DNA from 3 places in the Ferdinandcohnia sp. GQ5 genome. Region 1 is predicted to be linked to each of the others. Evidence: riboswitches for the same ligand, from Rfam matches in the RefSeq annotation. Region 1 holds a riboswitch; each other region holds the start of a gene.
The links. Region 1 has a riboswitch for S-adenosylmethionine ahead of AC6CHV_RS18470 (DUF2292 domain-containing protein). Riboswitches for the same ligand answer to the same signal wherever they lie in the genome.

Region 1 (3,279 bases):
TGATAAAGATCAAACCATCGGTACAATGGAATATGAGCATCGTAAAGCGGAAAAGCATTTACGAGATTTCCTTGATGAGGCTGCTCTAGTGGGAGAGGACATGGATGAATATGATGCACAAACTATTACAGTTTACGCAGTCCAAGCGTACGCAACCTTAACACAGCACTTCGCGAAGGAAGAAAATATGCTTTTTCCATTGGCTGAGAGAATATTGTCCACTGAAGAAAAAGCTGAGCTCGAACGATTACTACGAAATTAATAAAATATCATAAACGGCGACCGCGAATTATATAATGATTCGAGGTCTTTTTTTGTGGGTTTACACCAAATGGTATAATGCAGGTTTTTCCTGTGATTTCCAAAAGTCATGCAATAAGCAGCATTTATACTATGGATATTACCAGTTATATCCAAAAATCATAAGAAAAAAAGCGTTTATGATATTTGTTTTTCAAAAAGTACCCAAAAGTCATATCAAAAGGAGCTATTAAGCATTAACCTTTTCCAACTATATACAAAAGTCCTATCATATCCATTTTTTTAAGGTGTATAAACAGCCTAATCCTTAGAAGAACGATAAACACTATGACAAAATGACTAAAATTTCTACCTTTTAAAAATTTTCGCTGAAATCGATTGACAGAAACAAAAATTCCGTGTAATTTATATATCAACAACTAAATTACCATTTTATTCTTATCCAGAGAGGTGGAGGGACTGGCCCATCGAAGCCTCGGCAACAGACAATTGTACTGTGCCAATTCCAGCAAGCGTAAAGCTTGAAAGATAAGAAGAGCGTATGAAACTAATCACGTATGCCCTCTTCTTATTAGAAGAGGGCTTTTTAATTTATATCAGTAAAAGTCATACTTCTACTGATATAAATAAAGCCTCCGGCGGATGCCACGATTTTTCAAAGGAAATTTTCGAGCAGTAAGATCAAAGACTAAGAACGCCACGTCCTGTGGCAACGTCTTTATGACCCACATCATGTGGGCCTAAAATCTGGCGCAAATACGCCAAGGCGCATTTGATTTTTTGGCCGCAGAACTGATTGCCATACTGGTCAACCAATGGCAATGAATCATATACATCTTGAACAAGGGGGAGTTGTATGGCGCAGCTTGATGAATCAAAGGTAAAGCATATTTTATCTACCTTGGAGAAATTGGATTTTGGATCTATTGTGATCACGGTTCACAATGGGGAAATTACCCAAATCGATGCAACAGAAAAGAAGCGTTTTTCCTTGCAAAAATCCACATCAACCCAAACTAAAACTAAGTAAATAACGTGCCGATTAGACGACTAAAGGCATCTTTATTTTCAAAGCGACCAAAAAAGACGCTTTAGATAAAGATGCCTTTTTTATTCGATCTTTTACTTGGAAGAAGAGGGGATTCCTTACAAATAATCCTAAGTTAAACTCATTTAAATGAACAAAAAGACACAAGCGAAAGGATGATTAAAATGAGTGAAATCGTAATTTTATCAGGAAGTCCGTCTGAGAGTTCTAGAACGGATTTAGTCCTACAGTATGTTGGAAAAAAGCTGAAACAAGAGGGTTTCTCGGTCACATATGTATCTGTTAGAGATATTCCATTTGAGGACATTTTTAATCTGAGGTTTGATAGTCCTGCACTTAAGGATCTGACTTTACTCCTTCAAGGGGCTGAGGGAGTGATTGTAGGATCGCCCGTATACAAGGCAGCCTACACTGGGATTTTGAAGGCAGTACTAGATTTGCTTCCCCAAGATGTGCTGTCGCAGAAAACAGTATTACCAATCATGACAGGTGGAAGCCCAGCCCACTTACTTGCGATTGAGTTCAGCCTCAAACCATTATTGGCTGCATTAAAGGGGCAAAGCCAACAAGGAGTGTACTTCCAAGATTGCCAAATCGATAAAACACAAGTAGTCAACCCAATAACGGACGAGAATGTGTTAGTGAGATTGAAAAAAGAGCTTTATTACTTTATTGAAACAGTAAATAAGAAAAAAGACTTTGCCTTGAAAAATTAATGGAAGAGGAGTTAATGAAAATGACGAAGAAAAGAATTTATTTAAATGCGTTTGATATGAATTGTGTGGGACATCAATCCCCAGGTCTATGGACACATCCAGAGGATCAATCCCATCGTTATAAAGACAGCGAGTATTGGATTGAACTCGCGAAGCTTTTAGAAAAGGGTAGATTCGATGCTATATTTCTAGCAGATGTACTAGGGCCATACGATGTGTATCAAGGTTCAAGAGATGCTGCAATCCGCCAAGGTACACAAACACCTGTCAATGATCCATCCCTTGTTGTACCGTTAATGTCAGCGGTGACGAAACATTTAGGATTTGGGGTTACTGCATCTGTTACTCATGAGCATCCATATACATTTGCTCGCAGGATGTCGACGCTCGATCATATTACAAAAGGGCGTGTAGGCTGGAATATTGTAACTTCATATTTAAAAAGTGCCGCTGTGAATATGGGCTTGGAAGATCAGATTAAACACGATGAGCGCTATGATATTGCCGATGAATACTTAGAAGTCTGCTATAAATTATGGGAAGGAAGTTGGGAGGATGATGCAGTTTTACTAGACAAACAGAATCGAATTTTTGCAGATCCAAGTAAGGTTCACGATATCAATCATGAAGGTAAGTATTATAAGGTTCCAGGTGCTCACCTTTGCGAACCTTCTCCACAACGAACACCAGTCCTTTACCAAGCCGGAACTTCTAGTAAGGGGCGGGCTTTTGCTGGTAAACATGCGGAATTAATTTTTATTGGGGCACCGACTAAAAATGCAGCTAAGCATTCCGTCAAGAAACTACGTGAAGAAGCAATCAAGGCTGGCAGAGCACCAGAGGAAATAAAAATACTTGCTTGTATTACTCCAATCGTTGGTCAAACAGCAGAAGAAGCACAAGATAAATACAATGAGTATCAAAAACACGTAAGCTATGAAGGGGCATTAGCACTTCTAGGTGGCTGGACTGGAATCGACTTTTCAGAGTATAGTCCAGATGAAAATTTAAAGTATGTGAAAAATGATGCGATTCAATCGACCGTTGAGAACTTTACAAAAATCGATTCTGATAAAAAATGGACGATTGATGAGATAAAGAAATACACCGGAATTGGCGGCCTTGGTCCTGTGACTGTTGGAAGTCCCGAACAGGTAGCTGATGATTTAGAGAGTTGGGTGGAAGAGACCGGAGTCGATGGATTTAACATTGCTTACGCAATTACACCTGGAACATTTAAAGATTTTATAGAGC
Region 2 (3,279 bases), on a different contig from region 1:
AAATTACTCCATAAAAACACCCATCCCTTTTTTATATAGGTAAAAATACATGAGCATTAGTTACCATTACCAATTTCCTAATCATTGAAAGATAAAATGTATTAAATTTAGTAAAAATATAGATAACCAATTTTCAAGCCATATTAAAAGCCTTCCGATTCGCTCGGAAGGCATTCTAACTAATTCAATTTTTGGATATAAACAAAATGTTGATGATATCGGACAAAACTATAAATATATTAGACAAACCCAAATTATGATTTAATTAGTCTGAGTGTTTTAAGGTCTTTTACACTAGATGCACCAGCCAATGCGATGGAAACCTTTGTATCTTGAATAAAGTTGCCAAGCACCTTCTCTACACCTTTCTGTCCTGCAGCTGCAAGTCCATATACATACGGTCTGCCAATAAAGACCGCATCCGCCCCTAACGCAAGTGCCTTAACAATATCAGAACCTCGTCGAATCCCACTATCAAATAAGACAGGAATTTCACCCTTTACCTCTTCCACTATAAGTGGCAATGCATCAATGGCTGAAATGACACCATCAAGCTGCCTACCTCCATGATTGGAAACAATAACTCCATCTACACCATTCTTAACCGCAAGTCTAGCATCATCCGAACTAAGAATCCCCTTTATTAAAATTGGCAATGAGGTCCGTTCCTTTAAATCAGCGACATGAGTCCAGTTAAGTGAAGGATGGTGAATATTATCTAAGATTCCTTGAATAATAGACTCTAAATCTTGACTATCTAAAGAGGATAAGAATACCGAATCCTGTTCATAATTCGCTTTCCCTACCCCAAGCTTTAATGGTGAAAAACGATTCTTCATATCTTCTTCTCTCCAGCCCATCATAACTGTATCAACAGTTAAAACAATTGCTTCGTAACCCGCCTCCTCTGCTCGTTTAACCATATTAAAGGAAATCTCCTTATTATTTGACCAATAAAGTTGAAACCATTTTGAGCTATTACCGGATACCTTTGCTACATCTTCAATCGAATAGCTTGAAACAGTGCTTTGGACAAAAGGCACATGACAAGCAGCGGCTGCTTTTGACACTGCCAATTCTGCCTCTTCATGTGCCAGCTTTAACATTCCAACCGGGGCAAGTAAAAAAGGATGGGGGTATGTTTTTCCGAACAAGGTGATGCTTGTATCAATATTTGATACATCCCGTAAAATCCTTGGTACTATGGAATACTTGTTAAATGATTCTTGGTTTTGTCTCAAGGTCACTTCGCCACCTGCTCCTGAACGAACATACCCAAAGCCTCCAGCAGACATTTTCTTTTTTGCCTGCTCCTCTAATTCCACATAGGAGACCGGAAAATATTCATCCTTCACAATATTCTCTATGTACGCATCTTTAACTTTTGATATATTCATTGTATAAAGCCTTCTTTCCATATTTATTGTAATTACCCTACTACTTAAAAATGGGGTAGTCAATTGGAGTTTTGACAATTTAGAAAAAAAAGATTGACTTACCTTTTAAACAAGTTTAATATCAAAATAATAAATTTCATAACAATCTCTTATTAAGAGCGGCTGAGGGACTGGCCCTGTGAAGCCCGGCAACCATTCATGTTAAACGAAGACATGAACAGGTGCTAAATCCTGCAAAATACAATGTATTTTGAAAAATGAGAGAGGTGCTACTTCTAAAGTATATCCATGCCTCTCTTTATGAGAGGCATTTTTTATTATCTGGTAAATTACTTAAAAGAATGGAGGGATGAATTATATGTCAACACAAACAGTAAAAGGAGCACCCGGTCATTTTAGAATTGGTGAAGGGATCCTTAAGGAACTAGAACCCCTTTTATCTGAGTTAAAGGTTCAAAAAATTCATATAGTATGCGGTAAGAAGGCCTGGAATGCAGTATCCACCTATTTGCCTGAGAAAATAACCAATTCCCCTATTTCGAGCTTTACTTTCATTGAGGGTCACTGCACTTTAGAAAAGGTTGAAAGTATTTCTAATCAGCTATCAGTAAACTCAGTTGATGCAGTTATTGGCATCGGAGGCGGAACTGCACTAGACACTGCGAAGGCTTCAGCAATTAATGCAGGTATAAAATCAATATTGATTCCAAGCATTGCATCTACATGTGCGGCATGGACTCCACTTAGTGTCTTTTATGACCAAAATGGAGTTTTTACACACTACACTGAATTCCCTCTTGCCAATACCTTAGTACTTATTGAGCCTGCTGTTATTGCCTTAGCTCCAGTAAAGTACCTACGAGCAGGAATTGGTGATACACTAGCGAAGTATTACGAAGCAGAGGCATTAATTTCTGCGTTTTTCAAAAATCAAGAGCTACCGGTTTGGCTAAAGGTTTCAAGGTTCTCAGCATCTATTTGCAGAGATGTTCTACTACAGGATGCCACAGCAGCTATCCAATCTACCTCTGAAGGAAGTGTCTCTGATGAACTGGTTAGAGTAATTGAGGCCATTATTATGACTGGCGGTATGGTCGGCGGCTTCGGTGGAAAGGCAGGAAGAGTAGCAGGAGCACATTCCATTCATAATGGCCTTACTGAAGCAAACCAAGCCAAAAACTTTTTACATGGTGAGCTTGTTGCATATGGAACTCTGGTCCAGTTAGCTCTAGAAAATAAAGAACAAGAGCTTTTAAGACTATCAAGCTATTATCATGAATGGGGACTTCCAGTAAATTTAAAAGACTTAAATATTGATCCGGAAAACAAAACTCTTTTGGAAGCAATAATTAAAAAGGCAACTCTCCCACAAGAATCTATTCATTTTATGGATATAACTATTTCAAAGGATGCACTATTATCAGCTATAAGTAAGGTGGAAAATCTTACTTTCTCTAGAGTCAATTGATAGAAACAGAATAAGCATAAATACAAGCCATAATATTAACATAATACGAAAAGAGGAATAAACATGAAAAAGTGGTTATTTGCTAGTTTATTAGTTTTAATTATCTCGGTTCTTGCAGCCTGCGGTGAAAGTAGTTCAAGTGGTTCAAAGGACGAAAAAGCAGAAGGTTTATATAGTGACGAAAAGCTGGTTATTGGTGTAACTGCAGGCCCTCACGAACAAATTCTTGAAAAGGTAAAAGAACTTGCTGAAAAAGAAAACCTAAATATTGAAATAAAAGTCTTTACCGATTATGTTATGCCAAATATTGCTTTGGATGAAGAAGAGCTTGATTTAAATATCTTCCAAACTGAGCCGTACTTTAATGCATTTAAAGAAGACCGTAATTTGGACCTTATAAAATCGTTTGATACT
Region 3 (3,279 bases), on a different contig from region 1:
TTCGTTGATGCCGTTTATGATGTCTTCTAGGGTTACGTTTGCTAAGATTTTCTCCATAGCGAATTGAGCTTGTACAAATAAGGGTTCAATGGCATATTGAATATTTCTGCCGACGGGGCATTCCGGATTAGGATTGTCATGGACGCTAAACAGCTCTCCTTCTCTTACTACATCAACTGCCTTATAGACATCTAGCATTGTAATCTCTGTTGATTTTCTTGCGAGTTTTGCACCTGCAACTCCCGGGTGTACTTCAATTAAGTTTGCTTTTTTAAGCATTCCCATAATTTTTCTAATAACTACTGGATTTGTATTTACACTTGATGCTAAAAATCCTGATGAACATTCCCCCTCTTTCGATAACTTTATGAGGGAAAGTATATGAATTCCAACAGAAAATCTACTACTGATGGACATCGCTGTCACCTTTCTTTCATTCCTAATCGTACGTTTATTATACCTAAAAGTTGAATGTATTGACATTAACTATACATGTAACTATAATCATTACATGTAATCAATATAATTACAAGTTAAACGACATAGGAGGTAACTATAATGAAAATTGGAATTATTGGTGCAAATGGTAAAGCAGGAAGCCTAATTTTAAAAGAAGCAGTTAAAAGAGGACATGAAGTTAAAGCTATCGTTAGGGATGCATCTAAAATACAGAACAATCAAGTATCTGTTTTAGAAAAAAATATTTTTGAATTAATAAAAGCTGATGTTGAGGATCTCGATGTAGTAGTTAATGCTTTTGGTGCGCCACTTGGAGAAGAACAAGCCCACGTAGATGCCGGCCATGCATTAATTGAGGCTGTTAAAGGAACAGATACAAGAATCATAGTTGTTGGTGGTGCAGGAAGTCTTTATGTTGATGAGGCAAAAACTCTTCAACTCATCGACACACCAGAGTTTCCAGACTTTGTAAAACCAACAGCCAATGGTCAAGCACGAAATCTTCAAGAACTTAAAGAAACAGCAGATATCACTTGGACATTTATCAGTCCATCTGCAGTATTTGATTCAGAGGGAAAAAGAACTGGTACTTATCAAACTGGTAAAGACAATTTACTCGTTAACTCAAAAGGCGAAAGCTACATTAGCTACGCTGACTTTGCCATCGCAGTAATTGACGAAATCGAAAACCCCAAACACCTTAACCAAAGATTTACAGTCGTCGGCGAAGCTTAATGGGACACAGGGACAGGTTCCTTGTCCAGAACAGGACAATGCGGTACCTCCTGTTAATTATCCCCACAGTCATACGGAAGTCTATTTCATCCTATGCCTTTTATTCTATTATTTTTAAGAGGCAAACATATGAAAAACAAAGTATTTCCTGCAGAAATCGAAGTCATTTCTACAGAGGACCCTTTTGGTTTCATCTTAAAATCAAATTTGGAATTGAGAGACAGGTTGATTAACCCCTTGGGTTATGAATCTTGTCTCTTTTTTATGCCCCCTTTTCGCGAACTTATTTTTTACGAAATCATTACATTTTGCAAAATTTCATAAATACAAGTAGACACATCGGAATAATATGGTTAAACTATAAATAACATCCATTACGTCTAGGGTGTTTCATTTGTACAAACTTATAAAAACTTATCAAGAGAGGTGGAGGGGCTGGCCCTGTGAAACCTCAGCAACAGATTCGTTGAATACTGTGCTAAATCCTGCAAGCTAACAAGCTTGAAAGATAAGTGAGGTTACCCTAATCATAAAAAAGCCTCTTCTTATCTTGTTATTGGGTCTTTTGAAAGCCAATTACGAAAGGAGAGAGATGATTATGGCTATATTAAAAGAAACTGTTGAGAAACGTAAAAATGAGATCATTCGGAAACTAATTGCGTGTAACATGTATAAAAAAGATGGAAAACATCTATTTGAATTATCCCTGCCCGAATTAGAACATGAATACTTTAAAATTCAATCTAAAGGACATCCACATACTGGTTACGGATCAATACGTTGGAAAAACTTTTAAAAGTCTTTCCTTGAAGGAACAAAACTTGTTTGAAATTAGAATAAAATATGCCAAAAAGCTTGGATCACCATATGTGACCCAAGCTTTTTCATTTCCTAATATGCTGTCCAACCCGCATCCCCGGTGATGACTGTTCCGTTGACAAAACTTGCGTCATCTGATGCAAGGAATAGTGCAATACTTGCGATTTCTTCCGGTTTACCTGTACGTGGATTGATAGCCAATCCTGGCATAATACGGCCCATTCCAAAATCACTTCTGCCAGTCATCGAAGCACTGATATTAGTTTCAACACCGCCTGGTGCAATCGCATTACAACGAATCCCACTTTGAGCATACATGAAACCGGTGTTTTTCGTGAATCCAACTACCGCATGTTTAGAGGCGGTATAAGCAGCGCCAGCTCTTGCCCCTTGAAGTCCGCCTGCAGATGCTACGTTGATAATAACCCCAGCCTTTTTCTCTAAAAAGATTGGCAGTACTTTACGGGTTGCGCGCATTACACTCGTTGTATTTACCGCAAAAATTCTTTCCCATTTCTCGTCTTCAATTTCTCCAGCTGGTTCAAAGTTGTCCATAATTCCTGCATTATTTACTAAAATATCTACTGTTCCATACTTCGTTACAGCAGAATTAATTAAGTGTTGAATATCTTCTTCTTTTGCAACATTGGTCATAACAGCGATAGCTTCTCCGCCATTTATCTTGATTTCATCAACAGTTGCATTAGCAGCTTCAATATTAATATCTGAAACGACTACTTTTGCACCTTCATTTGCGTACAGAATTGCAATTGATTTTCCCATACCAGAAGCGGCACCTGTAACAACTGCTACTTTTTTCTCTAGCCTCATGTTCATTCCTCCAATTATGATAGAATGCATTTTAATAAACAGTTGTACGTTAATCAACAACTACCTATAGTATAATAAGAAGAATAATACGCTTACAATCAGCAAAAACATGATTAAGTGTTTACTAATAAACAAATATATATGAATTTGTCTAGTATTTTTGTTTTATCAAACATGGGAGGATGTTTATGTCTAGTAATAATGACTATCTTGACCGCCGAATTGTAAAGTCAAAGCGAGCAATAAAAGATGCATTACTATCCTTAATGAATGAAAAAGACTTAAAGAAGATTTCGATATCAGATATTGTACGGGTTGCGGACCTAAATCGTGGTACATTTTATAAGCATTTTCAATATAAAGAAGATATTCTACATGAGATTATGGATGAAGTCATCACTGACTTGATTGAATCTTATCGGGAACCCTATAAAG

Region 2: linked by a shared signal. The riboswitch ahead of AC6CHV_RS19880 (iron-containing alcohol dehydrogenase family protein) and the one ahead of AC6CHV_RS18470 (DUF2292 domain-containing protein) in region 1 are both predicted to bind S-adenosylmethionine.
Region 3: linked by a shared signal. The riboswitch ahead of AC6CHV_RS19650 (Fur-regulated basic protein FbpA) and the one ahead of AC6CHV_RS18470 (DUF2292 domain-containing protein) in region 1 are both predicted to bind S-adenosylmethionine.

What each region holds. Positions count from the first base shown of each region.
Region 1 is NZ_JCAXEW010000016.1:20,449-23,727, forward strand. Features, by position in the region: gene AC6CHV_RS18465 (hemerythrin domain-containing protein) at 1-262, shown strand, start outside; SAM riboswitch class I at 697-796, shown strand; gene AC6CHV_RS18470 (DUF2292 domain-containing protein) at 1,118-1,291, shown strand; gene ssuE (NADPH-dependent FMN reductase) at 1,474-2,025, shown strand; gene AC6CHV_RS18480 (NtaA/DmoA family FMN-dependent monooxygenase) at 2,046-3,279, shown strand, end outside.
Region 2 is NZ_JCAXEW010000018.1:24,795-28,073, reverse strand. Features, by position in the region: gene AC6CHV_RS19885 (alpha-hydroxy-acid oxidizing protein) at 255-1,397, opposite strand; SAM riboswitch class I at 1,544-1,661, shown strand; gene AC6CHV_RS19880 (iron-containing alcohol dehydrogenase family protein) at 1,756-2,865, shown strand; gene AC6CHV_RS19875 (MetQ/NlpA family ABC transporter substrate-binding protein) at 2,929-3,279, shown strand, end outside.
Region 3 is NZ_JCAXEW010000017.1:117,087-120,365, reverse strand. Features, by position in the region: gene AC6CHV_RS19660 (Rrf2 family transcriptional regulator) at 1-417, opposite strand, end outside; gene AC6CHV_RS19655 (NAD(P)-dependent oxidoreductase) at 559-1,194, shown strand; SAM riboswitch class I at 1,606-1,709, shown strand; gene AC6CHV_RS19650 (Fur-regulated basic protein FbpA) at 1,793-1,990, shown strand; gene AC6CHV_RS19645 (SDR family oxidoreductase) at 2,086-2,844, opposite strand; gene AC6CHV_RS19640 (TetR/AcrR family transcriptional regulator C-terminal domain-containing protein) at 3,033-3,279, shown strand, end outside.